DNA from 2 places in the Janibacter sp. Y6 genome. Region 2 is predicted to be linked to the other one. Evidence: predicted binding sites of a transcription regulator. Region 2 holds the regulator's gene; the other holds the start of a gene.

Region 1 (18,366 bases), 350 kb from region 2:
CGGCCGCACGACGACGTCGGGGTGCCGGTAGGCCTGCAGCGCCGTCTCCGGCAGCAGCGTGACGCCGAGCCCCTGCGCGACGAGCGCCTGCGCGAGCACGTAGTCGTCGGTCGTGTGCCGCACGTCGGGCACGAAGCCCGCCGCGCCCGCCGCCTCGACGAGGTGCGCGCTGCACCGGGGGCACCCGGCGACCCACGTGTCGTCGGCGAGGTCGCCGAGGTCGGCCGGGCCGCTCGCGCCGGCCAGCGGGTGGTCGCGGGGCAGGACGAGGCGCGTCGCGTCGGAGCCGACCGGCACGACCACGAGGTCGCCCGCCGGCTCGTCCGTGCTGCCGTAGTCGAAGACGAGACCGAGGTCGGCGTCACCCGCCCGTACGAGGTCGAGGGCCTGCGGGGGCTCGGCCTCGACGAGGTCGACGCGCATCGCTGGGTGCGCCTCGGCGAGCCGCCGCAGTGCCGGGGGCAGCACGACCGCGGCGCCGGAGGGGAAGGCCGCGACCCGGACCCGACCCGTCGCCCGGTCGGCGAAGGCCGCGAGCTCGGCGCTCGCGTCGGCCAGCCGGGCCGCGACCGCGTCGGCGTGCGCCATGAGCGCCCGCCCGGGCTCGGTCGGCTCGACCCCGCGCGGCCCGCGCAGCAGCAACGGCATCCCGGCGGCCCGCTCGAGGGCCGCGAGGTGCTGGCTCACCGCCGGCTGGGTCCACCCGAGACGGCGCGCCCCGGCGCTGATCGAGCCGGCGCGGACGACCTCGCGGAAGACGAGCAGCCGGCGGGGGTCGAGGTCAGGCACGTCGTCCATGACCCAAGCATGGCTTATGGGCCCTCCTAGGAGATGACGGATTCCGTAGAGCTCGCGGCATCGGGACGATGGACCCATGAGTGCTCTCACCGCCGCCCCCGACGCCGTGACGGCGTCCCCCTTCGCCGACGCCGCCGCCCCGGCGACGCACAAGGTCGGTCTCATCGGCGGGATGAGCTGGTACTCCACGCTCGAGTACTACCGCTGCGTCAACGCGCGGGTGCAGGAGCGCCTCGGCGGGCACCGCAGCGCCCGCCTGGCGGTCGAGTCGCTCGACTTCGAGCAGGTGCGGGCCGCCCAGCTCGCCGAGGACTGGGACGGCGCCGGCGACGCCCTCGCCGCGGCCGGTGAGCGCCTCGAGGCCTCGGGCGCCCGCGCCATCGCCATCTGCACCAACCTCATGCACAAGGTCGCCCCGGCCGTGCAGGCGCGCGTCGACGTGCCCGTGCTCCACATCGCCGACGCAGTCGCCGACCGGCTCGTCGCGCAGGGCGTGACGACCGCCGCGCTGCTCGGCAGCCGGTGGGTGATGGAGGAGGACTTCTACGCGCAGTGCCTCGCGGCGAAGGGGGTCGAGGTCGTCGTCCCCGACGCCGCCGACCGTGAGCTCGTCGACCGGGTCGTCTTCGACGAGCTGACGCGCGGGGTCGTCACCGACGCCTCCCGCGCCGAGCACGTCCGGGTCATGGCAGAGCTCGCCGACCGCGGGGCCCAGGCCGCCGTCCTCGCGTGCACGGAGATCGAGCACCTCTTCCGCGACGGCCACGCCGCGCCGCTGCCGCTCGTCGACTCGATGCGCGCCCATGCGGACCGGGTCGCCGACTTCTGCCTCACCGGGCGCTGAGCGGTCGGCGGGGCGTCCGCCCAGGTCAGAGGGGGGACGCCGATGCGGTGACCGGGGCGACGGGGGACTACGGTCCCCTCGCATGAGCGATGAACCGACGCCGGCCCAGCAGGCGGCCTGGCGCCGCCGGATGCAGGGCGAGGTCGTCACCCCGGTCGTCGTCACGGCCCGCAACGCCCGCGAGGGCGACCCGTGGGCCCGCGGCACGGTGATGCTGGTGATCAAGGCCGCCGTCGCGGGCACCGCCGCGTGGACCCTCGCCTCCAACGTCTTCGACAGCTCGAACCCCACGTACGCACCGCTCGCCGCGATGCTCGTCGTCGAGCGCACCATCGCCCGCTCGGTGAGCGGCAGCGTGCAGCGGCTCGTCGCCGTGCTCATCGGGATGCTCATGGCGGCCGGCGCGGGGCTCAGCGTCGGGCTGCACTGGTGGACGATGCTCCCCGTCCTCGCCGTGGCCGTCGCGATCGGACGCGTCCCGGCGCTCGGCGACCACGGCTCGATGGTGCCGACGATGGCCCTGCTCTCGCTCATCACCGCCGGCGGCACCGACACCGACTTCACCGTCGCGACGATGCTCGAGACCGTCATGGGCGGCGCCATCGGCATCCTCGTCAACGCCGTCCTCGCCCCGCCCGCCCACATCGAGACCTCGAGGCAACGGCTGCGGCGCATCGCCGGCGAGGCCTACGAGCTCGTCACCGACGTCGGCGAGGCCCTCAAGGGCGGGGCGTGGACCGTCGAGGAGGCCCAGGAGTGGGCCCAGCGCAGCGAGCGCCTCGCCGACGAGGCGCCGTCGGTGCTCGCCGCCGTCGACCTCGGGCAGGAGAGCACCCGGATGAACCCTCGAATGGTGCTCAAGCGCACCGACGCGGACTGGACCGGGTACCGCGACGCCGTCCGTGCGCTGCGGGCCATCCAGGCCCAGATCGCCGGCATCGCGGCGACGCTGTCGGAGGTGCGCGACCCCGAGCACCCCGTGCAGCCGCCGAGCGAGCGCTACCTCGAGGCCTTCGGCGAGGTGCTCCTCGACCTCGCGAGCGGCATGTCGCTGCTCGACCGCACCGACGACGCCGCCCGCGACGAGCTCACCGAGATCCTCGACCGCTGCCAGGACCGCATCACGACGCTCGGCGACGAGGTGTACGAGGCCGGGGCGGGCGTCTTCGCCTACGGCTCGCTGCTCGTCGACGCGACCCGGATGCTCCAGGTCGTCGACGCCGCGCGGCCGGGCATCGCCCTGCCGGTCGAGGCGATCGGCCCCGACCCCGACGACGACACCGAGGCGCCGCGCTCGGGGGACACGCTGTGAGCGCGGACGGCGCCGGCCCTCCCGGGGACGTCGCGCTGCGCGAGGCCGCGGAGCGGGCGCTGCCGCTGCTCGGCATCGAGGCCGAGCGGCTGGGCCCGGTGGCACCGGGTGCCACCACCTTCGCCGTGGACCTCGTCGGCGGTGGCCGCCTCGCGCTGCGGCTGCGGCTTGTCGTGGACGCTGACGAGGGTCGGGTCCACGGTCGCGCCGCCTGGGCGCAGGCCCTGGCCATGGCCGGGGTCGACGTCGCGACCCCCTGGACCGGTCCGTCGGGGGAGGAGCAGGTCCTCCTGCCCGGCCTCGCGCCCGACGAGCAGCTGCGGGCGAGCGCGACGTGGTGGTGCGAGGGCGAAGGGGTCACCGACCTCGACGCCGACCGGGCTCGGGCGCTCGGCACGACCGCGGCCCGCATGCACGAGCAGGCGAGCGGCTGGGCGGCGCCCGAGGGCGCCTTCGCCGAGCTGCTCGACCCGCTCGCCGGGTACCCCGAGCTGCTCACCGGTGCGCTCGGCGACCCGCGCGACGTCGCCGTCGTCGAGACGAGCCTGCGGCTCGCGCAGACCGCGCTGTCGCGAGCCCGCGAGCACGAGGTGCACGTCGTCCACGGCGACCTGCGCCCCGACGCGCTGCTGTGGCAGAGCGGGCGCGACCGCCCGTGGGTCGTCGACCTCGACGACGCGGTGCTCGCCCCCGCCGCCCACGACCTGGCCGTCGCCACCTTCGCGCTGCGGCGCAGCCCCGACGACGACGCGCCGACGGCGCTGCTCGCCGGGTACGCCTCCGTGCGCCCGCTCCCGCCGCTGGACGACGCGACCTTCGAGGGGCTGCTCGCCGGCCGCCAGCTGCACCTCACGAGCTCGCTGCTCGCGAGCAGCACGAGCGCGCTGCGCCCCGAGGTCGAGGCCTACCTCGCGGCGACCCTCGTGCGGCTGCGGACCTTCCTCGACGACGGGGTCCTCGACCCCCGGCTCACCGCGCAGGGGTGAGGCCCCGGCGAGGTGGGGACACCCCTTCGCCCCGGATAGAGTCGACCCCGGTCCACCGCGCCGTCATCGGCGCCCCCGGACCGCCGACCGAGTACCCGCACACCCCAGGAGCGCCGCCGTGCCAGCCCAGATCACCGTCCACGTCGCCGGAGACGAGCGAGCGGTCGAGCAGGGCACCACCGCCGCCGACCTCTTCGAGGGCCGCCGTGACGTCCTCGTCGCCCGCGTCGGCGGCGAGCTGCGCGACCTCGCCCACGTCCTCGTCGACGGCGACGTCGTCGAGCCGGTGACGGCGCAGGAGCAGGACGGGCTCGACGTGCTGCGGCACTCGACGGCCCACGTCCTCGCCCAGGCGGTGCAGCAGGCGCGCGCGGACGCCAAGCTCGGCATCGGCCCGCCGATCCGCGACGGCTTCTACTACGACTTCGACGTCGCCGAGCCCTTCACGCCCGAGGACCTCAAGGCCCTCGAGAAGGCGATGCAGCGGATCATCAACGAGGGCCAGACCTTCGTGCGCCGCGAGATCTCCGACGAGGACGCCCTCGCCGAGCTCGCCGACGAGCCGTACAAGTGCGAGCTCATCGGGCTCAAGGGCGGCGCCGGCGGCGACGTCGACGAGGCGGCAGAGGGCGCCTCCGTCGAGGTCGGCGGCGCCCAGCTGACGATCTACGACAACGTGCGCCGCGACGGCAGCGTCGCGTGGGGCGACCTGTGCCGCGGCCCCCACGTGCCGACGACGAAGGTCATCGGCAACGCCTACAAGGTGATGCGCAGCGCCGCCGCGTACTGGCGCGGCTCGGAGAAGAACCCCCAGCTGCAGCGCATCTACGGCACGGCGTGGCCGACCAAGGACGACCTCAAGGCCTACCTCGAGCGTCTCGCGGAGGCCGAGCGCCGCGACCACCGCAAGCTCGGCGCCGAGCTCGACCTCTTCTCCTTCCCCGACGAGCTCGGGTCCGGGATGGTCGTCTTCCACCCCAAGGGCGGCGTCATCAAGCGCGAGATGGAGGACTACGTCCGCCGGCGCCACATCGAGGAGGGCTTCGAGTACGTCTCGACGCCCCACATCTCCAAGGACGGGCTCTTCCACACCTCGGGGCACCTGCCGTACTACGCGGACACGATGTTCCCGGCGATGCACATGGAGCACGCGGAGTACCGCCTCAAGGCGATGAACTGCCCGATGCACAACCTCATCTTCCGCAGCCGGGGTCGCTCCTACCGCGAGCTGCCGCTGCGCCTCTTCGAGTTCGGGTCGGTCTACCGCTTCGAGAAGTCCGGCGTCGTGCACGGCCTGACCCGCGTGCGCGCGATGACGCAGGACGACAGCCACTCCTACGTCACCGCCGAGCAGGCGCCGGGCGAGATCGAGCACCTGCTGCGCTTCGTCACCGGTCTGCTCACGGACTTCGGGCTCGACGACTACTACTTCGAGCTGTCGACGCGTGCGACGGAGGGCGAGAAGAAGGACAAGTTCATCGGCTCCGACGAGCAGTGGGAGACGGCGACCCAGGTGCTGCGCGAGACGGCCGAGAGCTTCGGCGTCGCGCTCGTCGACGACCCGGGCGGCGCGGCCTTCTACGGCCCGAAGATCTCGGTGCAGGCCAAGGACGCCATCGGGCGCACGTGGCAGATGAGCACCATCCAGTACGACTTCAACCAGCCCGAGCGCTTCGGTCTCGAGTACCAGGCCGCCGACGGCACCCGTCAGCAGCCGGTGATGATCCACTCGGCGAAGTTCGGCTCCATCGAGCGCTTCTTCGGGGTGCTCGTCGAGCACTACGCCGGTGCCTTCCCCGTGTGGCTCTCTCCGGTGCAGGCGCTCGGCGTGCCCGTGGCAGAGGACTTCGAGCCCTACCTGCAGGAGGTGCTCGACCAGCTGCGCGCCGCCGGCGTGCGGGTCGACATGGACCGCAGCGACGACCGCTTCCCGAAGAAGATCCGCAACGCGAGCAAGTCGAAGGTCCCCTTCACCCTCATCGCGGGCGCTGAGGACCAGGCCGCCGGCGCGGTCTCCTTCCGCTACCGCGACGGCTCGCAGGAGAACGGCGTGCCCGTCGCCGACGCGATCGCGAAGATCCGCGAGGCGATCGACACCCGCGCCCAGGTCTGACAGGGGCCCCGACGCGGGCTCCGGCTCCGACGCCTGCTACGGCGCAGTACTGGTCGTGATCGCGACCAGTACTGCGCCGTAGCGCGCCCGGCCCAGGGCCTAGTCTTCGGCGCATGGACGCGACCATCCGCCCGATCGAGCGCCGCGACGCCTTCGCCCTGGCCGCGCTGCGGATCCAGCACGACCGCGAGGTCGGGCGGGCGACCCGTGCGGGGTTCCTCACCGAGTACGCCGACGCCCTCCTCGCCGAGATCGACGGCTACCGCGGGTGGATCGCCGAGCTGGGCGACGGGACGCCGGTCGGGTGCCTGCTCGCCCTGCGCGTGCGCAAGCTGCCGACCCTCATGGCCGAGGGCCGTCCGGAGTGGTGGTACGTCCAGTCCGTCTTCGTCACCCCGTCCCACCGCCGCACCGGCGTCGGCCGCGCGCTCATGACGAGCCTGCAGCGCGCGGCGCGCGACGAAGGGGTGCGCTGGCTCGAGCTGCGCAGCAGCGACGCCGGTCGCGAGCTCTTCGAGGCGACGGGCTTCGGCGCCCCCTCGCCCCGCGTCATGCAGTGGACCCCGTGAGCGGTCCCCGTCGCGCTCCGTAGGATCGGGCGCATGACGCACGAGGAGCTGCCGACCGAGGACGCGCGCGGCCTCGCCGGGGTGCCCGACGGCTTCGGCCGGCTGTGGACCCCGCACCGCATGGCGTACGTGACGGGGGAGCGGCCGAGCGCCGAGGCCGGGGACGGCTGCCCCTTCTGCGCGGCACCGGCGAAGGGGGACGCCGAGGGCCTCGTCGTCGCCCGCGGCGAGCACTGCTTCGTCGTGATGAACCTCTTCCCGTACAACGCGGGCCACGTCCTCGTCTGCCCCTACCGCCACGTCTCCCTCTACGTCGACCTCACCGACGAGGAGACCGCGGAGTTCACCGCGATGACGAAGACGGCGATCCGGGTGCTCGAGGCGACCTCGGCGCCGCACGGCTTCAACCTCGGGATGAACCAGGGCGAGGTCGCCGGGGCCGGTGTCGCCGCGCACCTGCACCAGCACGTCATCCCGCGGTGGGGCGGCGACATGAACTTCCTGCCGATCATCGCGCAGACGAAGGCGCTGCCGATCCTGCTCGAGGACGCGCGCGACCGGCTCGCGCAGGCCTGGCCCGACCCCGCCTGAGCTCGCCGAGCCGCTCGAGCGGCAGGAAGGCGAAGAGGCAGACCACGAGCGGCAGGAAGTGGATGTGCAGCAGGTAGGCCGTCGTCGCGTGGAAGGCGAAGCAGATGCCGATGCCGATCGCCAGACCCCGCCCGCGCAGCCACAGCAGCACCGGTGAGACGAACTCGAGCCCGAGCAGCGACCACTGGGTGAGGTGGACGAGCGCGGGGTGACCGGCGAGCCACTGCGCGACGTCGTTGCCGCGCCGGCTGAAGGCCCACACGAAGGTCGAGCCGTTGGCCCACAGCCACGTGCCGAAGCGCATCTTCGCCACGGCCGACAGGAAGTACGTCGCGACGACGCCCATCTGGATCATCCGCAGCGCCCAGCCCGCGGCCCGGCTCGGGGTGAGGTCGCCGGCGCGCGCGGCGCCGACGGTCGGCAGCACGAGGAGGGCGACCATGAGCGCGAAGTGGTCGTGGTCGATCTTGCTGTACGAGAAGGCGTTGCTCATCCAGTCGAGCATCCCCAGGCCGCACACCGCGCCCGCGAGCCGCGGCAGCCGCCCGAGGGCCGCGACGAGCGCGCTGAGCACGATGACGACGAGGAGCACCCTGACGTAGCCGGGGGAGGGGGCGGGCAGCCCGAGCAGGGCGCGCACCGGCAGCTCGCGGTAGAGCTCGGCGGGGACGTCGCCGTGGGGGATCGGGTCGGTGACATTGACGAGGACGTCGAAGATGACGAAGGGGTAGACGAGCCGCCGCATCCAGGCGACCCGGGCGAGCGGCACCTCGGGCATCGCGAGGTCGAGGCCCCTCACAGGCCGCGCTCCGGGTCCTCGGGGTGCTCGACGTCCCACGTGGCGAGCGTCACCTGCTCGTGGCTCGGGTCGTCGCCGAGCACCCGCCGGTCGTCCATGAGCCGCACCTGCGACCACCGGGGCTGCTCGGGCTGACGCCGGGCGTGGAGCACGGCGACGGCCTGCAGCCGGGAGGGCTCGGCCTGCAGGCTGCGCAGCTGGCCCTCGATCTCCGAGCGCTCCATGCCGAGGTTCTCGCGGTCGAGGCGGACCCGGACGTCCTGCCCCTGCACGGTCGTCGCCTCGAGGTACGGAGAGCTGATGACGCCGCCCTGGTCCTCGACGAGGAAGGCGTACTGCGACATCGGCGAGAAGGGCCACCACCGGTCGTCGCCGACGAGGCTGCCAGCGACCACCCCGCCGACGAGGAGGCCGGTGACGGCCAGCCGCCAGCCCCTCGACACCCCTTCGCCCATGGCGCCACCCTCGCCGCTGGGCCGCTCTCAGGCAAGGCGACGCGCCCCGCAGGTGGTCGGGCGGCGGGCTGCGGGCCACTACGCTGGCAGGGCCATGCTCAACAAATACGCGCGCGCCTTCTTCACCACGATCTTCACACCCGTGGCCCGGCTGCTCCTGCGGCTCGGCATCAGCCCGGACGTCGTGACCGTCGTGGGGACCCTCGGGGTGTGCTTCGGCGCGCTCTTCTTCTTCCCGCGCGGAGAGCTGCTCGTCGGCGTCCTCGTCATCACCGCCTTCGTCTTCTCCGACACCCTCGACGGGGTCATGGCGCGGATGCAGGGGCGCAAGGGCGTGTGGGGGGCCTACCTCGACTCCACGCTCGACCGCTTCGGCGACGCGGCGATCTTCTCGGGCCTGGCGATCTGGTACTTCACCGGCGGCGAGCACCAGCTCACCGGCTACCTCGCCCTGGCCTGCCTGGTCCTCGGCAGCCTCGTCTCGTACGCGAAGGCCCGCGCCGAGGGGCTGGGCATGAGCGCCGACGTCGGCATCGCCGAGCGGGCCGACCGGCTCGTCACCGCGCTCGTCACCGCCGGTCTCGTCGGCCTCGGCCTGCCCGAGCGCGTCCTCACCGTCGTCCTCGCGCTCCTCGCCGTCGCCAGCGCCGTCACCGTGCTCCAGCGCATGCTCGTCGTGCGCAGCCAGGCGATGGCCGCCGCCGCGGCGCTCGACGCCCGGGGCTGAGCACGGTGCCCGCCCTGCCCCGCCTCCAGGAGCTGGCGAGCGTCCTGGCCTTCCGGGCCGGGTGGCGCGCGCTGCGCCTGCTGCCCGCGCCGCTCGCCTACGCCCTCTTCGACGCCGTCGCCTCCGTCGTCACCCGCCGTGACGGCTCCTCGGTGCAGCGGCTGCGCAGCAACTACGCCCGCGTGCGGCCCGACCTCGGTCCGGCCGAGCTGCAGGAGCTCACGGCCGACGGGGTGCGCCGCGCCTTCCGCTACTACGTCGAGGCCTTCCGCCTGCCGGCCCTGTCGGGCGAGCAGGTCGACGACCTCGTGCACATCACGGGGACCGAGCCGATGCTCGCCGAGCTCGAGCAGGGGCGCCCCGTGCTCGCCTTCCTCGGCCACACGGGCAACTGGGACCTCGCCGGCGCATGGTGCGCCCGTCATCTCGGGCACGTCGTCACCGTCGCGGAGCGGCTGCGGCCCGAGGAGATGTTCCAGGCCTTCCTCGACTTCCGCGAGGGCGAGCTCAGCATGACGATCCACCCGGCGGAGCGCGGCACCTTCGGCGCCCTCCTCGCGCAGCTGCGCACCGGCGACCCGGTCGTCATGCCCCTGCTCTCCGACCGCGACCTCTCCGCGAGCGGGGTCGAGGTCGACCTCGCCGGCGAGCGCGCCCGGGTCGCCGCCGGTCCCGCGGCCCTGGCCGTCGAGACCGGCGTCCCGCTCTTCCCCGTGACGATGCGTCACGTGCGCCGCGGACGGCACCGGTGGGGCCTGGACATCACCGTCCACCCGGCCGTCGACGTGCCCACCGAGGGCACCCGCACGCAGCGTGTCGCCGCCGCGACCCAGGCCTGCGCCGACGCGCTCGGCGCGGCGATCCGCGAGCACCCGCAGGACTGGCACATGATGCAGCGGGTCTTCGTCGCCGACCTCTCGGCGCGACGCCGTGCCCCGGACGAGGCGGCCGCATGAGGGTCGGCCTCGTCAGCCCGTACTCCTTCGACGTGCCCGGCGGGGTGCAGTTCCACATCCGCGACCTCGCCGACCGGCTGCTCGCCGACGGGCACCACGCCGAGGTGCTCGCCCCGGCCGACGAGGGCACGGTCCTGCCCGACTACGTCACCTCGGCCGGGCGCGCGGTGCCCATCCGCTACAACGGCTCGGTCGCCCGGCTCAACTTCGGCCCGATCACCGCCGCCCGCGTGAGCCGGTGGATCGCCGACGGCGACTTCGACCTGCTGCACATCCACGAGCCGGTGACCCCGAGCGTCTCCGTCCTCGCGCTGTGGGCGGCGACCCAGCCGGTCGTCGCGACCTTCCACACCTCGAACCTGCGCTCCCGGGCGATGCAGGCGGCCTACCCGCTGCTGCGCCCGTCATTGGAGAAGATCAGCGCCCGCATCGCCGTCTCCGAGGACGCACGCCGCACGGTGACGACCCACCTCGGGGGCGACGCCGTCGTCATCCCCAACGGCGTCGAGACCCAGACCTACGCGGCCGCCTCGCGCCGGCCGCAGTGGTCGGGCGAGCCCGGTCGTCCGACGATCGGCTTCCTCGGCCGGGTCGACGAGCCGCGCAAGGGGCTGCCGGTCCTCGCGGAGGCGATGAGCGAGGTGCTGCGCGCGATCCCCGGCGCCCGCCTGCTCGTCGTCGGCCCGGGCTCGAGCCAGACCGCGCACGCGCGCCTGCCGCAGGACGTCGCCGCGGCGACCGAGATGCTCGGGGCGCTCAGCGAGGAGGACAAGGCGGCCTTCTTCTCCTCGGTGGACGTCTACGTCGCCCCCCACACGGGCGGAGAGAGCTTCGGCATCGTCCTCGTCGAGGCGATGGCCGCCGGAGCGCCCGTGCTCGCGAGCGACCTCCCCGCCTTCGTCCGGGTCCTCGACGGGGGCCGCGCGGGGGCGACCTTCCGCAACGAGCGCACGCACGACCTCGCCGAGCAGCTCGTCGCCCTGCTGCGCGACCCCGCCCGGCGCGAGGAGCTCGCGGCGTGCGGGCGGGAGCGGGCGGCCGACTTCGACTGGTCGGTCGTCGCCGCCGAGATCACCGCCGTCTACGAGACGGTCCTCGACGCGCGGCCGCTGCGCGAGGTCCCGACCCGGCTGCGGGAGCGCCGATGAGCGTCCTCGAGTGGGTCGCGGTCACCGCAGCCGTCGTCTCCCTCCTCGCCTGGTACCTCAGCTACTCCGCGGCCCGGCTCGACCGCCTCCACGCGAAGGTCGAGGGCGCGCTGTCGGCGCTCGACGCCGCGCTCGTGCGACGTGCCGAGGCCGCCCTCGAGGTCGCCAACTCCGGCGCCGTCGACCCGGCGACGGGCTTCCTCGTCGCGGCGGCGGCGAGCCAGTCGCTCGAGCGCACGACGGAGCGGACCTTCGAGACCGACCTCCTCGAGGGGCAGCACTTCGCCGGGCGCGAAGGGGTGGAGTCCGAGCTCACCGAGACCCTGGGCGCGGCGCTCGGCCCCGAGGTCGTCGCGCAGGTGCAGGCCGACGGGGGAGCGGGCGCCGCGGCGCTCGAGCGTCTCCACGCGGCCGCGCTGCGGGTGCAGCTGGCCCGTCGCTTCCACAACGACGCGGTCAAGGAGGTCCAGCGGGTGCGCAGCAAGCGTGTCGTGCGATGGTTCCGCCTCGCCGGTCATGCCGAGCTGCCGCAGACCGTCGAGTTCGACGACGCGCTCGCCGCACGCTGACCCCTTCGGGCCCCGCCCCCGTCGTCCCGTCGAGGCGGTCGGGACCGGCCTCAGGAGGCCGCGGGGGCGTCGGCCGCGCCCTGGCGGACGCGCTCGGGCGAGGTGACGACGGTGAGCCGGTCGTCGCGGGCGAAGGCGACGAGCGTGAGACCGAGCTGGTCGGCCGCGTCCGCGGCCAGGCTCGAGGGCGCCGAGACGCAGGCGAGCACGCTGACGCCGGCGACGGCGGCCTTCGCGACGATCTCGAAGCTCGCGCGCGAGCTGACGACGAGTAGGGGAGCGGGCGGGGCCTCGTCGAGGACGAGCCGGCCGAGCACCTTGTCGACGGCGTTGTGCCGGCCGACGTCCTCGCGGGCGTGGAGCACCTCGCCCTGCGCGCTCGCGACGGCCGCGCCGTGGACGCCGCCGGTCTTGCCGAAGAGGGTCTGCGCCTCGCGCAGCCCGTCGAGGGCCCGGGTGATCGCCGCCGGCTCGACCTCGACGTCGGCGTGCTCGACCCGTGAGGCGAGGAGCACCCGCTCCGCGACGGCGTCGATGGTGCTCGACCCGCAGAGCCCGCAGCCGCCGTAAGAGGCGAGGTTGCGCTGGCCGCTCAGGGGCACGCCGGGGGCGCGGGTGAGCGCGACGTCGAGGACGTTGAGGGTCGTGGTGTCCGAGCAGTACCGCATGACCTGGACGTCCTCGCGCGAGGTGATGACGCCCTCGGAGCGCAGCAGCCCGTGGGCGAGCTCGACGTCGTCGCCCGGGGTGCGCATCGTCAGGGTGAAGGGCTCGCCGTCGACCCGGATCTCCAGCGGCTCCTCGACGGCGAGGGTGTCGACCCGCCGGTCGACCTCGCCGGCGCGGTACCGGGTCACCGGGCGTCGTGCGCTGCGACCTGCCATGGGCACCTCCTGTGCTCGTCCTCCCCAGGATGCCATCATCTGGTTGACACCATGCACAGTGATGCACGATCCTCGCCCAGGCGTCGCTCGATGCCACGTCGCAGGGGTTGCAGGGGTTGGGGATCGTGATGCGTTCGCTCGTCCGGCGGGCGGCAGCTGTGCTGCTCGCCGTGCTCGTCATGTCCACCGGTGCGTGGGGCGCCGCCGCACCCGCGTCCGCGGCCGACCCGGCGCCGCCGGACCGCAACGTCATCGGCGGCTGTCTCCTGCGCTTCGACGGGGCGGGCACGCCCTTCCTCTCGCCGTCGCTCGGCCGGCCGTGCATCGGCGCCGTCTCCGTGACCCGGACCGGTCTGGGAGACCTCGAGGTCCGGCTGGCCCCGGGGGCGCGGTACCCCCAGACCCGGCTCCTGGTTAGCGCCGACACGACCCTGGCCTCACGAGGGATCACCGTCGGTGCCTCTCGCAGCCCCCGCTCGATTGCGCTGCGCTTCTTCGACTCCAGGAGCGGCAAGCGGGTCGACATGCGCAGCACGGCGCAGCGCGCCCGGGTCGTCCGCGGCGGCGCGTCCTTCGGCTGGCTCGGCCGCAGCGCCGTCGACGCACGACAGCTCGACCCCGGTGTCGACGCGTACGGGCGCTACCACGACCGGCTCGCGACGGACGACCAGACGGTGGCCGGCGGGTGCGTCATCCGCTTCGGCTCCGCCGGGCCGAAGATCCACGCCAACAGCAGCCACCACTGCACCGGGGTGCGCAGCGTCGGGATCAGCAGCCTGGGCCGGGTGCGCATCCGCTACTCCGACGAGCAGCGGGGGAGCACGGTCAACGTCTCGGCCGACGCCGACGAGACCCTCGTGCGCCGCGGCATCATCACCGGCATCAGCTCCTCGCCCACCGAGCTGCACGTCGACCTCTTCGACACGCGCTCGAAGCGGCGGATCGACCTCCGCCGTCCCGCCGACCGCAAGGTCATGGCGGGTGCCTACGCGAACATGTGGGTCGCCTGGACCAAGACCACCGCCCGACCCGGGCTGGCCAACGCGACGACGACCCCCGCCCTGGACAAGTACGGCGACTTCGTCCACGGCTCGGCGCCCGCGGGCGGCGTGCGCCAGACCGGGTGCGAGGTGCGCTTCGGCGGCACCGGTGCGCACCCGTCGATCATCTCGACGTCCGCGAGCAGCTGCACGGGCGCGGCGTCCGTGTCCGTGGGCCCCGGGGGCACCCTGCGGGTGGTGGCCGCGGCGGGGAGGTCGGGTCCGATCATCACGACGACGACGGTGTCGAGCCGCTCCGCGGCCGACTACGGCATCCGGGCCGGCGCCTCGGGGGGCGTGGGGGACACCGACTACCGCTTCTACAGCATCCGGCTCGGTCGCACCCTGGACCTGCGCAAGGCCGCCGACCGCGACCTCTTCCGACGCACGGACGCAGCGGTCGTCCTCGGCTGGAGCCGGACGGCCCCGGTGCCGGTGGCGGTACCTGCCAGGGGCTAGCCGTGCCACCCGCCGGGAGCTAGCCCGGCAGGGTCATGAGGACGAGGTCGGGCGCGTCGTCGGGCTGCCAGGACGCGCGGGCCCGCGACAGCTCGACCCAGCCAAGGCCGCGGTACATCGCCAGCGCGGCGTCGTTGACCGGCAGGACGTCGAGCACGGGCTGGAGGTCGAGCGCACGGCTGCGCGCGACCGCCTCGCCGATGAGGGCGCGCCCGATGCCTCGACGCCGGGCCCGGCTCGCGACGACGAGGACCGAGACGACCGCGAGCTCCCCGGCCGGTCGGCCGGTGCCCTGCGACCACGCCGCCGCGTGCTCGTCGACGTCGGCCCGGGTGAGCGAGACGTGCCCGAGCAGGCCCTCGTCGTCCTCGGCCACCCACGTCTCGATCTCGCCCGGGCGCACGAGGAAGTCCTCGACGGGGAAGGGCAGCGGCCACCGGTAGGGGTAGCGGCTCTGCGGCTGCTGCTCGCCGACGAGGTCGACGAGGGCGGGCAGGTCTGCGGCCGCCCGCGGCCGCATGACGAGGGGTCGGTCCATGGCCGCAGCCTAGGCACGCCCGCCGACGGCGCACCCGGCGACTACAGTTGGCCGTCGATCAGGTCACCGCGAGCAGCAGCAGAGGGAGTCTTAGTGTCCGGCCACTCCAAGTGGGCAACCACGAAGCACAAGAAGGCGGCGATCGACGCCAAGCGCGGCAAGCTCTTCGCCAAGCTCATCAAGAACATCGAGGTCGCCGCGCGCACCGGCGGTGGCGACCCCGCGGGCAACCCGACGCTCTACGACGCCATCCAGAAGGCGAAGAAGTCCTCGGTCCCCAACAACAACATCGACAACGCGGTCAAGCGCGGGTCGGGGGCCACCGCGGGCGGGGCCGACTGGGAGACCATCGTCTACGAGGGCTACGCGCCCGGCGGCGTCGCCGTCTTCGTCGAGTGCCTCACCGACAACCGCAACCGCGCCGCGGCCGAGGTGCGCACCGCGCTGTCCCGCAACGGCGGCCAGCTCGCCGACCCGGGCTCGGTGGCCTACGTCTTCGACCGCAAGGGCGTCGTCATGGTCCCCAAGGCCCAGGGCGAGGGCAAGCCCGACGCGACCGAGGACGGCCTGCTCGAGATCGTCCTCGAGGCCGGCGCCGAGGAGATCAACGACCACGGCGACGTCTTCCAGGTCGTCTCCGAGGCCACCGACTTCATCGCCGTGCGCACCGCGCTCCAGGACGCCGGGGTCGACTACGACTCGGCCGAGGCCTCGTGGGTGCCCAACCTCCAGGTCCCGCTCGACGCCGACGGCGCGCGCAAGATGATCCGCGTCGTCGAGGCCCTCGAGGACAGCGACGACGTCCAGGACGTCTACGTCAACGGCGACATCCCCGACGAGGTCCTCGCCGAGCTCGAGTCCGACGACTGAGGTCGCCCGCCGGGCAGGTCCTCGCACCGGGCCGGACGCGTGTCGCTGACGACGCCGTCCGGCCCGTCTGCGTAGGTTGGTCCCGAACAGGTGTTCGGTCGAAGGGAGATGTCGTGCGCGTCCTCGGGGTGGATCCCGGTCTCACCCGGTGCGGGCTGTCGGTCGTCGACGTCGGCGTCCGGGGCGACCTCGCACCGAGCGGGGCCCGCCCGCGGATGGTCGCCGTCGGCGTCGTGCGCACGACCTCCGAGCGCGCGACCGGCGACCGGCTGGCCTACCTCGCCGACGAGCTCGACACGTGGCTCGACCGCTTCGAGCCCGATGTCGTCGCCATCGAGCGGGTCTACGTCGCCGAGCACGTGCCGACGGTCATGACGACCGCGATGGCGAGCGGCCTGGTGCACCTCGCCGCCGCGCGCCGCGGTCTCGTCACCCACGAGCACACCCCGACCGAGGTCAAGGCCGCGGTCACCGGCTCGGGACGCGCCGACAAGGCGCAGGTCACCTCGATGATCACCCGCGTCCTCGGCCTGCCCGAGGCGCCCCGCCCGGCCGACGCGGCCGACGCGCTCGCCGTCGCCATCTGCCACGCCTGGCGCGGCGGGGGGTCGGCCCGGCTCGAGCAGGCCGTCGCCTCCGAGCGGGCCCGGCTCGCGGCGAAGGGGGTCGGCGCGTGATCGCCTCCGTGACCGGCAGCGCCCAGCACGTCGGCCTCGACCGCGTCGTCGTCTCCGTCGGCGGTGTGGGCATGCTCGTGCACACCCCGCCGGCCGTCGCCGCCGCGTGCCGCACCGGCTCCGAGGTGACCCTCGCGACCTCGCTCGTCGTGCGCGAGGACTCGCTCACCCTCTACGGCTTCGACGCGGACGGCACGCGCGACACCTTCGAGCTGCTCATGACGGTCTCGGGCGTCGGGCCGCGCGTCGCGCTCGCGATCCTGTCCGTGCTCACCCCGGACACTCTCGCGGCCGCCGTCGGCAGCGAGGACGTGCGCACCCTGACGAAAGTCCCCGGCATCGGCAAGAAGGGCGCCGAGCGCCTCGTGCTCGAGCTGCGCGACAGGATCGGCGTCGTGCCCGGTGCCGTCGCGTCGGCCCCGGTCGAGCCGGTCGTCGCCCCGTGGCGCACCCAGGTGCTCGAGGCCCTCGTCGGCCTGGGCTACTCGGCGTCGCAGGCCGAGGGCGCGCTCGACCGCGCAGCGGCCGGTCTCGGCGACGCGCCAGACGTCTCCGCCGCCCTGCGCGCCGCCCTGCGAGAGCTCGCCGGATGAGCCGCGACGGCTTCACCTCCGAGATCCGCGAGGTCGAGGAGCCCGCCGGCGGCGGGCCGGCCGACGGCCCCGTGAGCCCGCCCGGCGGCCCGGCGAGCCTGCCCGACGGGTCGTACGACGCGACGGCGCGCATCGTCGACGCCGCGGCCGAGGACGACACCGCGGTCGAGGCGGCGCTGCGCCCGAAGCGGCTCGTCGACTTCCCCGGCCAGACGAAGGTGCGCGACCAGCTCGGGCTCGTCCTCGAGGCGGCACGACGCCGTGCCGCGCCCCCGGACCACGTCCTGCTCTCCGGCCCGCCCGGGCTGGGCAAGACGACGCTGGCGATGATCGTCGGCGCCGAGCTCGGCCAGCCGGTGCGGGTCACCTCCGGCCCGGCGATCCAGCACGCGGGGGACCTCGCGGCGATCCTGTCCTCGCTCGCCGAGGGCGAGGTGCTCTTCCTCGACGAGATCCACCGCATGTCGCGCCCGGCCGAGGAGATGCTCTACCTCGCGATGGAGGACTTCCGCGTCGACGTCGTCGTCGGCAAGGGGCCCGGGGCGACCGCGATCCCGCTCGAGCTGCCGCCCTTCACCGTCGTCGGCGCGACGACCCGGGCCGGGCTGCTGCCCGCGCCCCTGCGCGACCGCTTCGGCTTCACCGGCCATCTCGACTATTACGAGACCGCCGACCTCGAGACGATCCTGCACCGCTCGGCCGGGCTGCTCCAGGTCGACGCGGACGCCGCCGGCATCGCCGAGATCGCCCGCCGCTCGCGGGGGACGCCCCGCATCGCCAACCGGCTGCTGCGCCGGGTGCGGGACTGGGCGCAGGTGCACGGCGACCACGTCGTCGACGCCCGCTCCGCCCAGGCCGCGCTCACCCTCTTCGACGTCGACGACGCCGGTCTCGACCGGCTCGACCGCGGGGTGCTCGAGGTCCTGTGCACCCGCTTCGGCGGCGGCCCGACCGGTCTGTCGACGCTCGCCGTCGCCGTCGGCGAGGAGACCGACACCGTCGAGACGGTCGCCGAGCCCTATCTCGTGCGCACCGGCTACCTCGCCCGCACCCCCCGCGGCCGGGTCGCCACGGCGCTGGCCTGGCGCCACCTCGGGCTCGCCGTGCCCGACGGGCTGGCCCAGGGGATGCTTCCGGTCGACGAGCCCGGGCGCTTCGGCGGCTGAGCCACCGGTCAGCGGGCTCGGCGCGTCAGGTCAGGCGGTCCGCAGATCGCTGGCCTACACTGCGAGATCGGCCCGGGTGTCCCGGGCCGTGCTGCCGTCCGGCGGCGTGTCCTGTCTCCGTCTGCGAAGGTCTGCTGAACTCCCATGAACGACGGCTCGTTCGCCAGCCTGCTCATCCTGCTGCTCCCGCTCCTGCTCATCGTCTTCATGGTCTTCTCGGGGCGTCGGCGCCAGCGGACGATGCAGGACTTCCAGAGCTCCCTCGCCGTCGG
Region 2 (10,622 bases):
CACCATCCGACTCGTAGACAAGCGGTTCGCGCGCGGCAACCTGCGCGACTGGATCCACTTCAGCGAGCAGGTGACCAGACTCGCCGGCCAGTCGGCCATCACCCAGAGGCACATCGACGCTGCCCTCGAGATGCTCACGGTGCGCCGATGACAACCCGAACCCCTGCAGCGCCCGAGGCCAGGATGGAGCTCGCACGAGCCAGCGGCGGCATCATCGCCGTCCACGACACCGCTGGCACCTTGGCGCGCGCCACCTTCGGCGAGCTGCACGACCCCGAGGACGGTCTGGTCATGGTCCAGGTGCGCCCTGGGACACGCAGGCTTGTCACCTTCGCCGCCGACCTTCAGACCGCGCTCGGAGTCGATCAAGAGCTGACCGGCTTCGGTCGTCCCGGCGAGGGCAGCTGGGAGCTGGCCACCGTCGCCGTCCTTGCCGAGAACATCGGTCACGTCATCGTCCTCGACCCGTGGCTGCTCACGCACACCCTGCTGGGCGAGCTCATCGAACGTCTCCAGGCCACCGGAGCGGTCCTCTGGCTGGTCGGGCGAGGCGCATTCAGCGACGACCACCGCGATGTCGTCGACCGGTGGACCACGACGGTGATCGACGCCGACGCCTTCCGCGCGGCGTGGGCCGACCGGCCGAGTGGTCCACGACCGGCGACCGGGACGTCATCGCAAGGCACCGACGACTTCCCGATCCATGTTCCTGACGTGGACTTCACGCTGTTCCGCGCGGCTTGCCGAGACCAGCTCACCGCTGAGGAGTTCAGTGCAGTCGACACCCACTTCCGCACGTGCGCGGCGACCGCGCGGGAGTGGTTCCAGACACACCTCGGGCCTGAGACCCTGGTGAACGAGGAAGCGTTGGCCGCCCGGCTGCACGAGCAGTGGCACCAGTCCCCCACGACTGCGCACTTCATTGTCGCGGTCCGCGCGTTCGAGGTTGCCGCGTTCTCCATCGACTGGCAGCTGCAGGTCGACCTGCCCCAGCTCGTCGGCACTGCCCGGGTCAGCCCGCACGTTGCGGAACGTTCCCCGCAGGTCTGGGCGCGGTTGCGCGGCTACGCCAGCCCGCACCGAGGCGCCGTGTGCGCACTGACCGCAGCAGGTATCGACCTCGCCGACCAGCCGGCCCTGACCGTCGAGTCCATCACCGGACGCGGCCGGGAGGTCGTCACTCCGGATGGTCGCCGCATCGACGTCGAGGACGGCGCAGCACCCTACCTGTTCGCGCAGAAGCTGGCTCGCCTCCTGCAAGGAGCACCCGGCGATGCCCCGCTGCTGATCAACGACACGGGCGCAGCCCTTCGAGAGCGTGCCCTCGCCGACATCCTCACCACTGCCCGCATCGAGCTCGGTCTCAACCTCGTGGGTCTGCGCGCCGAACGACGTCAACCCACCGGCGACCGGTGGCTGACCCGATGGGGCCTCAGCATCCAGGAGCTCCGCCGATGACCACCGTGGCCCTCCACGCCGAGCGGATCCGCGCGCGACGCCTCGAGCTCGCTCTCTCCGAACGGGAGGTCGCCTCCCGGTGGGGCGTCAGCACCGCCGTCCTGCGCAGCGTCGAAGCCCGTCGCGTCGACGCCGACCTCACCCTCGGTCAGGTCGCCAAGCTCGCCGACATTCTCGGCCTCGGCCTCGACGAAGTCATCGGCATCCCCACGGCCCCGATCACAGATGACAGCCTCGCGGCGGACGTCGAACTCCTGGGGTCGGTCCTCGCTGACATCCGTGTGCTCGTGCCCGTGGAAGGCATCGCTGCGGCCCTGTCCTGGGACCTGGACCGGGTCCACCGGGCCCTCGATGAACTCGACCGTCGCCTTGAGCCAATCGGACTGCGCGTCCACCGCCTCGGTCACGACGTGCGCATCGCTAGACGGGTCACCGTGGCCAGCGAGGAGCAGCTTCGCGCGGTGTGGCGTCGGCACTTTGCGGTCCGTAGCCTCGCACCGGTGCAAGCCCGTCTACTCCTGCAGATCCGCGACGGCAAGGTCAAGATCAGCGGCAACAAGGACACCGAGAAGGTCCGCCTCCCCGAGCTCGCAAACGCCGGACTCATCCAGCCTGCGGACGCCAGCACCGGGACGAACGCCAAGTGGGAGCTGACCGATGATGTCCGGTTCAGCGTGCTCCTCGGTGAACTGTGACGTCTTCACGGCCAGCCGTGGGCCGTGTCCACTGGGCACGTCTACTGCGGCCCGACGTCCTTCCGCATCGCCGCCTCGATCCTGCCGCGGGCGGCGTCGCAACGGTTCCGGCGGAGCGCGGTTCCCAGGGGAATCTTGTGGTCTTGACGGATGGGCTTGGCCTTCCAGGCCCTGCTGATGTCGCGGCCTGCCTCCGCCCGTGCCGCTGCTACGTACTCTCGGTAGGCATCGGCCACCTGCGGACTTGCAGAGATGTTGAGCAGGGCTTGGTGATACGCGAGCCGGCTCTGCACATCGTTGATGTGGTTGGTGAGACGTTCCCGTGCGTCGGGACCCCTCTCACGACGGATCACTCGATAGGGCGCTTCGATGTAGTCCTCGACTGCTGACAGGGCATCCGCGTAGATCTTCGACCTTTCGACTCTGCGCTGCTCGCGCTGCTGCCGCCGGTAGCCCTCGACGGCGACGGCGGCGGCGATGAGCGCCGCAAGGATGACTGCGAGGTCCGCGTGATCGAAGCCGCGAATGAAGCAGATGACCTCGTTCATCGCTGCCGTCCGCGCGCCTGCTCGCGTGCTGCCCGGCGCCGGTCCTGGGGAAAGCCGTGACCCTCTTCATCTAGGGGCCACTCGTGACCGGCTCGGACCATGTCTTCCGCGACGACCTGGTTGGTGATGATGTGGGCGAGTGAGATCAGTCCCTTGTCGTGGGTCCACCTGCGCTCGGGGACGTCACGCGGGTACCACAGGCACATGGAGCCGTCGGGGTTTCGGTGGTTGGGCACCACTTCGCTCATGGCCAGATGCATGTGCCTGGGCAGCAATCGCGGCGTGCGGGCAGGCAGCCCGCCGAAGACCCTGGGCGAGTCCATCGCTGGAAGCCCGTAGGTTTCCAGCGTCCCGCTTGGCTCGAATATCGCTACTGCCTCGAATGGCTCAGCCCGGGCGGGCGCCTCAAGGGTCATCCAGAACGCAACCCATGACGGCGCGAGCACCGTCGACACGTCGAGCTGCGGCCAGTCACGCATGCCTGCCAGGAGAGACCTGCGCCACTCCCCATCCCATCCGTACCACGGCCGCGACGGAGTGCTACGCAGGAGCGCTGCGCCGCCCCTGATCACGACTCGAGTCGCCAAGACTTGGTCGGGACGAACGGTGCGGCTCGTCCGACTCCCAAGTTCTGGCGCGCCCTCTTGTCCGCAGCGATCTCGGCGTAGACGTCCTCGGCGAGGGGCGGGGGAAGAGTCTCCGGGTCTCCCAGCCACTTGCTGAGCTCGTCGTGGGCCTGGACCGGGTGTCCATCCTTCTCGTGAGCGATGGCCGACTGGAGGTGCGTGCAGGCTCGCTTGAGGCGCTTGACGACCTCGTCCTTGTCGAGGTTGGTCTTGATAGGTCCGGGTGCTACCCCAGTCGGATCAGGCGTCTCACGATCAACCAGCTCGGCTGCGGCGTACTCGTACCACGCTGCCAGGCCCTCAAGCTCGGTCATCGGTCCGGACAGGCAGCCCAGCGCGAGGGCCTTGATGTTCCATGAGCACAGGGGCTCCTTGTGGTGCTTGTTCCAATGCTTGACCAGACGAACTACACGGGCAAAGACCGAGTCGGTGTCCTTGATGGCACGGAGCACCAGCCGAGTGTGCTCCTCAGGGTGCGACCGGTCCCACGAGTCGTCCTTGGGGATGTACAGACCATCGCCCTGGGGGTAGTCGACCGCGACGATGACGTCAGCCGTGAAGTCCTGGGCTCCGGGAGTGACAGGGTCACGGAACCGCACGAGGATCGAGCGACGGCGGTTCTTGTACTCCACCTGCAGGTCTTCGTACTGCTCCTTGAGCCCCTCCCGGATCGCCTGGGCGGCACGCTCGATCAGTACTCCCGGCCCATCTCCTGCAGGACCGTACTGGCGGTCGGGATCGGGAACGACGACGCCGAGGTCGACGTCTGACAGCGGGCTGAGCGCGTCGCCGTGCGCGACGCTGCCGTTGACGTAGGAGCGAGATCCTGCGAACTCGGACTCCAAGCACTTGATGATGGCGCTTCGGCGTGTACGTGCCTCCACGAGCTCTTCGTCGCTGACCTCGATGGCCGCTCGGGCGTCACGGAGCAACTGCTCCAGGGTGGGCTGATCGGACATGCTCTGCTCTCTTCCTTGCTGGTGGGCCATTCGGCCGGGACTGGTTGACAACCAGAAGAGCGAGCGTGGTCTGATGGATGTGCACCATCCGCGGTTCAGGTTCCACCTGCTCTGCCCTCGTTGCGCCCGGTTGCCCCCGGGCGCTTCGTGGTTTCTGGCGTACTGACGATGTTCAGTTGTACGTCTTGCCACCGACAGCGCCCCGGTCCCCTGCAGTGGGGTCCGGGGCGCTGTGGGTTATCGGCTTGTCACTTCGTCACTGACAAAGTGATCACGAATGTCACCGCGCAACCGATGACACCTCGCGCAACTCCCCGGTGACATTCCGATGCGCGTCGACATCAGCTGCAGCCGCTGGTGGAGCCGCAGCCCTCGCAGACGTAGCAGGAGCCGGCGGGGCGCATCTTCGTCCCGCAGGTCATGCACATCGGCGCGTCGGCGGTCTTGCCCTGGAACTTCTCCAGCAGCTCGGCCGAGCTGTGGATCTGGCCGCTGACCTCACGGGCGGAGGCGGCGCCAGCGCCCGAGGTGACCTCGGCCGCGTGCTCCTCGACCGGGGCGTCGGCCTTCTTCGAGGACGGGGCGGCGGACTGGCTGTAGGTCTCCAGCTCGTCCTCGAGGTCCTCGTCGTCCTCGTTCGGCGCGGCCGCGTAGGACCCCGTCTCGAGCTGGCGGGCGCGCTCCTCGGCGGTGTGGATGCCCATGAAGGAGCGGGTCTCGAAGTCGAGGTAGTCCAGCGCGAGGCGACGGAAGACGTAGTCCATGATCGACTGCGCCATCCGCACGTCCGGGTCGTCGGTCATGCCGGCCGGCTCGAAGCGCAGGTTGGTGAACTTCTCGACGTAGGTCTCGAGCGGCACGCCGTGCTGCAGCGCGATGGAGATCGCGATGGAGAAGGCGTCCATGAGACCGGCGAGGGTCGAGCCCTGCTTGCCGAACTTGAGGAAGATCTCGCCGAGCTCGCCGTCGTCGTACGTGCCCGACGTGAGGTAGCCCTCGGCCCCGCCGACGGCGAAGGACGTGGTCTGCGAGGTGCGGCGCTTGGGCAGACGACGACGCAGCGGGCGGTACTCGACGACCTTCTCCGGCTCCGCGGCCTCGGTCTTCGCGTCCTTGGCGTCCTTCGCGTCCTTGGCGGTCGAGCCGCCGTCGGAGAGCGGCTGGCCGACCTTGCAGTTGTCGCGGTAGACCGCGAGCGCCTTGAGCCCGAGCTTCCAGCCCTGGATGTAGACGTCCTCGATCTCCTCGACGGTCGCGTCCTCCGGCAGGTTGACCGTCTTGCTGATCGCGCCGGAGAGGAAGGGCTGGGTCGCCGCCATCATCCGCACGTGACCCATCGGGCTGATCGAGCGCGCACCCATCGCGGTGTCGAAGACCTCGTAGTGCTCGGTCTTCAGCCCGGGGGCGTCGATGACGTGGCCCTTGTCGGCGATGTACTCGACGATCGCCTCGACGGTTTCCTGCGCGTAGCCGAGCTTCTTCAGCGCGCGCGGGATGGTGAGGTTGACGATCTGCATCGAGCCGCCGCCGACGAGCTTCTTGAACTTCACGAGCGAGAAGTCCGGCTCGATGCCGGTGGTGTCGCAGTCCATCATGAAGCCGATGGTGCCGGTGGGCGCGAGGACCGAGGCCTGCGCGTTGCGGTACCCGTTCTTCTCGCCGAGCGTGATGACGGCGTCCCACGCCTTCGTCGCGGCCGCGTGGATGTCCTTGTCCATCGTGTGCAGCGTGCGGACCTGGTCGTTCGCCGCCTGGTGCTTGCGCATGACGCGCTTGTGGGCGTCGGCGTTGCGGGCGTACCCGGCGTAGGGGCCGACGACCGCGGCGAGCTCGGCGGAGCGCTTGTAGGCGGCACCGGTGAGCAGCGAGGTGATCGACGCGGCGAGGGCGCGGCCGCCGTCGGAGTCGTAGCCGTGGCCGGTCGCCATGAGCAGCGCACCGAGGTTGGCGTAGCCGATGCCCAGCTGACGGTAGTCACGGGTCGTCTCGCCGATCGGCTCGGTCGGGAAGTCCGCGAAGCAGATGGAGATGTCCATCGCGGTGATGACGAGCTCGGCGACCTTCTGGAAGGTCGCGACGTCGAAGGTGTCGTCGTCGCGCAGGAACTTCAGCAGGTTGAGCGAGGCGAGGTTGCAGCTGGAGTTGTCGAGCGACATGTACTCGCTGCACGGGTTGGACGCGGTGATCCGGCCCGTCTCGGGGTTGGTGTGCCAGTCGTTGATCGTGTCGTCGTACTGGATGCCCGGGTCGGCGCACTCCCACGCGGCCTTGGCGATCTTGCCCATGAGCTCACGGGCGTCGACGGTGGAGATGACCGAGCCGTCCTTGCGGGAGGTGAGCCCGAAGTCGGTGCCGTCCTCGACCGCACGCATGAACTCGTCGCTGACGCGCACCGAGTTGTTCGCGTTCTGGTACTGGACCGAGACGATGTCGGCGCCGCCGAGGTCCATGTCGAAGCCCGCGTCGCGCAGGGCCCGGATCTTGTCCTCCTCGCGGGCCTTGGTCTCGACGAACTCCTCGATGTCCGGGTGGTCGACGTCGAGGACGACCATCTTCGCCGCGCGACGCGTGGCGCCACCGGACTTGATGGTGCCCGCCGACGCGTCGGCACCGCGCATGAAGCTCACGGGGCCGGAGGCGGTGCCGCCGGAGGAGAGCAGCTCCTTGCTGGAGCGGATGCGGGAGAGGTTGAGGCCGGCGCCGGAGCCGCCCTTGAAGATGAAGCCCTCTTCCTTGTACCAGTTGAGGATCGAGTCCATCGAGTCGTCGACGGAGAGGATGAAGCACGCCGAGACCTGCTGGGGGCTCTTCGTGCCGACGTTGAACCACACCGGGGAGTTGAAGCTGAAGACCTGGTGGAGCAGGGCGTAGGTCAGCTCGTGCTCGAAGATCTCCGCGTCGGCCGGGGTCGCGAAGTAGCCGTGGTCCTTGCCCGCCTTGACGTAGGTGAGCACGACGCGGTCGATGAGCTGCTTGAGACCCTGCTCGCGCTCGGGCGTGCCGACGGCGCCGCGGAAGTACTTCGTCGTGACGATGGTGCTCGCGTTGGCGGACCAGAAGTCGGGGAACTCGACGCCGCGCTGCTCGAAGATCGTCGCGCCGGTCTTCCAGTTCTGCTGGACGACGTCGCGCTTCTCCCAGGTCACCTCGTCGTAGGGGTGGACGCCCTCGGTGGTGTAGATGCGCTCGACCGTGATCCCGCGGTTCTTCGCGGATCGACGGGTGCTGGGCTTGCCGGCGGTCTCGGTCATGGTCCCTCTCTCGGTGGTGCGGGTCTGCAGGTGGTGCTGCTCATGTGGTGCTGTGTGGTGCGGGCGGCGTGCAAGGGAAGACCTCGCATCAAGCGTGTCACCGGGTACCGACAGCCCGATCGCGTGCCGGTACCCGGGGGTCTAGGGGGCGTCCTGCGCGAGGGCGGCGTGCTCGGCGCGCAGCAGGGTGATGGCGGCCTCGAAGTCCTCGAGCGAGTCGAAGGCCTGGTAGACGCTCGCGAAGCGCAGGTAGGCGACCTCGTCGAGCTCGCGCAGCGGGCCCAGGATCGCCATCCCGATCTCGTGGGCGTCGATCTCGGCGCTGCCCTGCGCCCGTACGGCCTCTTCGACGCGCTGGGCGAGCAGGGCCAGCTGGTCCTCGGTGACCGGTCGGCCCTGGCAGGCCTTGCGGACGCCGACGAGGACCTTGGCCCGGCTGAAGGGCTCCGCCGCGCCCGAGCGCTTCGTCACGCTCAGGCTCGCGCTCTCGAGCGTGGTGAAGCGCCGGTTGCACTCGGGGCACTGCCGACGCCGACGGATCGAGGACCCGTCGTCGGCCGTGCGCGAGTCGATGACGCGAGAGTCGGTGTGACGGCAGAAGGGGCAGTGCACGATGCTCTCCTCTCGGGCACGGTGGCACAGGTCGGGCACCGGCTGACCTGCACGAGGCGGGTCGCCGGCTGTGGACCGGGGTGTGGATCAGGGCGGTTCTGCTGTGGACATCTGTCGACAACCGGTGGACAACTCCGCCTCACATGTGCACTACATGTGGACGAATGACATCGGTGTAACCACTAGATGTAGTGCCATTTCATCACGCCCACCACCACGCACGCAAGACCCGGCGAGCCCCCGGGCGGGGAGGCCCGAGATACCGGGCGACACGCCGGTGCCAGGCCCCGCCGACGGCCGGCGGGGACAGCACGACGGCCGCACCCGGTGGAGGTGCGGCCGTCGCCGTCGCCCGGGTCGGGTCGAGGGACCCGGGTGGTCTGGTGATCCGTCGAGACGGTCAGCGCGTCGGGATGACGAGCTCCTGGCCGGCGTGGACGAAGGGGGTGCTCAGCGCGTTCTCCGAGCGGATGGCCGAGACGGCCGCGCTCGTGGGGACGCCGGGCATCTGGCTGGCGGCGACGTCGCTGAGGGTCTGCCCCTGCTCGACGGTGACGGTCGTGGCCGCAGCGGCCTCGCCGCCCGCGGTCGCGATGCCGGTGCCGAGCGCGAGCAGCGCCGCGACGGCGATCGTCGTGAGCGCGAGGCGACCCCGCCGGGTCACCCGCAGCTCGGTGGGGACGTCGGTCCCCGTCGGCACGGACACGAGGTGGCGCTCGGCCCGGCGCGGGTCGCGCAGCGCCGAGGGCCGGGCAGCGTGCTGCGGGGCCTGGACGGTGAGTGCGCTCATGGTCTCCTCCTGGTCGTCTGGTCGAACCGGTGTTCGACGAGGCGTCTGCACGATGTCTAGCACAGGTGTTCGAGCGAGAACAAGACACGCTCGAACATGTGTTTGATCTAGACCGGGCCGAGCACTACCGTCGGCCACACGGGAGAGACAACCAGCGAGCACCGACAACGCTGTCCTCCCCCGCAGGAGCAGGCCACCAGCCGCCCCCTCACGGGTCGCGGCGCGAGCGAGACAGCGAGGGGCGCGATGAGCGAGGACAACATCCGCACGTTGCCGGTGCGGGACAACGGCGAGGGGCTGACCGCCCGGCAGGTCAAGGTCCTCGAGGTGATCCGCAGCGCGGTCGCGACGCGGGGCTACCCGCCGAGCCTGCGCGAGATCGGCGACGCGGTCGGGCTGACCAGCCCGAGCTCGGTGGCCCACCAGCTGACCGCGCTCGAGCGCAAGGGCTACCTGCGCCGTGACCCCAACCGGCCCCGCGCCATCGAGGTCGTCTCGCCCGAGGCGTCCCGCTCCCCCGAGGGCGACGCGCAGACGCACGACATCGCCGGCTACCGCGGTGGCGCCAGCCCCCAGGACCCCGACGCGACGGGCAGCGGCGACGCCCACCCCGCCGCGACGTACGTGCCGGTGCTCGGCCAGATCGCCGCGGGCGTGCCAATCGTCGCCGAGGAGAGCGTCGAGGAGGTCTTCCCCCTGCCGAAGCAGGTCGTCGGCGAGGGCTCCCTCTTCCTCCTGCGCGTCGTCGGCGACTCGATGATCGAGGCCGCGATCTGCGACGGCGACTGGGTCGTCGTGCGCCAGCAGCCGACGGCCGACAACGGCGACATCGTCGCGGCGATGCTCGACGACGAGGCGACGGTCAAGACCTTCAAGCGACGTGACGGCAAGGTGTGGCTGCTCCCCCACAACCCCGCCTTCGAGCCGATCGACGGCGACCACGCGACGATCCTCGGCAAGGTCACCGCGGTCCTGCGCCGCATCTGAGCCTGGCGCGCCGCCCCGGCCGGACGGGCCCGCCCTGCACGGGGCGGGCCCGTCGCGCGTGACGGGGCCGCTCAGCCGACCTCGGTGCTCGCGCGCACCAGGGCGTCCAGGCTCGTGTCGAGCGAGCCGTCGACCCGGTGGGTCGCGAGGTCGTCACCGCGCGTGCGTCCCCTCGTGATGATGACGACCGGCGTGCCGAGCTTGGCGGCCCGCCGCACGAACCGCAGGCCGGACATCACCTGCAGGCTCGACCCGAGCACGAGCAGGCTCGGCGCCGCCTCCGTGAGCGCGAAGCAGTGCTCGACCAGGGGCTTGTCGACCGACCCGCCGAAGAAGACGACATCGGGCTTGAGCATGTCGGACCCGCACACGAGGCAGAGCGGCGCCTCGAAGGCCTCGACCTCGACCTCCTCGAGGCGCACGTCGCCGTCGGGTCGGATCTCGTCGCTGTCCGCGTCGAAGCCGGGGTTGCGCTGCGCCATCCGCTCGTCGAGCGCGGCCCGGGCCTCCCGGGCGCCGCACGCGAGGCAGACCACCTCGGCCAGGCTCCCGTGCAGCTCGACGACACCGGTGCTGCCGGCCGCCTGGTGCAGGCCGTCGACGTTCTGGGTGATGACGCCGCCCACCTGACCGCGCTCCTGCAGGTGCGTGACGAGCTCGTGGGCGCGGTTGGGCCGGGCCGCGCTGAAGCGGCGC

What was found. Region 2 encodes LexA, which represses DNA repair genes until DNA is damaged. Its sites were predicted from a motif close to TCGAACANNTGTTCGA; they were not measured.
Region 1: the regulator LexA is predicted to act here: its motif matches at 15,741-15,756, upstream of ruvC (crossover junction endodeoxyribonuclease RuvC).

What each region holds. Positions count from the first base shown of each region.
Region 1 covers NZ_JAKLYZ010000001.1:311,902-330,267, reverse strand. The annotation lists gene L6241_RS01600 (LysR family transcriptional regulator) at 1-798, opposite strand, end outside; gene L6241_RS01595 (aspartate/glutamate racemase family protein) at 875-1,642, shown strand; gene L6241_RS01590 (aromatic acid exporter family protein) at 1,725-2,954, shown strand; gene L6241_RS01585 (phosphotransferase enzyme family protein) at 2,951-3,940, shown strand; gene thrS (threonine--tRNA ligase) at 4,059-6,053, shown strand; gene L6241_RS01575 (GNAT family N-acetyltransferase) at 6,167-6,622, shown strand; gene L6241_RS01570 (HIT domain-containing protein) at 6,656-7,213, shown strand; gene L6241_RS01565 (hypothetical protein) at 7,131-8,012, opposite strand; gene L6241_RS01560 (hypothetical protein) at 8,009-8,467, opposite strand; gene pgsA (phosphatidylinositol phosphate synthase) at 8,562-9,194, shown strand; gene L6241_RS01550 (phosphatidylinositol mannoside acyltransferase) at 9,200-10,150, shown strand; gene L6241_RS01545 (glycosyltransferase family 4 protein) at 10,147-11,298, shown strand; gene L6241_RS01540 (hypothetical protein) at 11,295-11,867, shown strand; gene fdhD (formate dehydrogenase accessory sulfurtransferase FdhD) at 11,918-12,751, opposite strand; gene L6241_RS01530 (hypothetical protein) at 12,877-14,250, shown strand; gene L6241_RS01525 (GNAT family N-acetyltransferase) at 14,270-14,788, opposite strand; gene L6241_RS01520 (YebC/PmpR family DNA-binding transcriptional regulator) at 14,882-15,658, shown strand; gene ruvC (crossover junction endodeoxyribonuclease RuvC) at 15,772-16,335, shown strand; gene ruvA (Holliday junction branch migration protein RuvA) at 16,332-16,928, shown strand; gene ruvB (Holliday junction branch migration DNA helicase RuvB) at 16,925-18,094, shown strand; gene yajC (preprotein translocase subunit YajC) at 18,239-18,366, shown strand, end outside.
Region 2 covers NZ_JAKLYZ010000001.1:661,493-672,114, forward strand. The annotation lists gene L6241_RS03055 (AAA family ATPase) at 1-151, shown strand, start outside; gene L6241_RS03060 (hypothetical protein) at 148-1,458, shown strand; gene L6241_RS03065 (helix-turn-helix domain-containing protein) at 1,455-2,153, shown strand; gene L6241_RS03070 (hypothetical protein) at 2,195-2,701, opposite strand; gene L6241_RS03075 (hypothetical protein) at 2,698-3,180, opposite strand; gene L6241_RS03080 (nucleotidyltransferase domain-containing protein) at 3,270-4,286, opposite strand; gene L6241_RS03085 (vitamin B12-dependent ribonucleotide reductase) at 4,628-7,537, opposite strand; gene nrdR (transcriptional regulator NrdR) at 7,679-8,149, opposite strand; gene L6241_RS03095 (LysM peptidoglycan-binding domain-containing protein) at 8,550-8,939, opposite strand; gene lexA (transcriptional repressor LexA) at 9,186-9,926, shown strand; gene L6241_RS03105 (NAD-dependent protein deacetylase) at 9,998-10,622, opposite strand, start outside.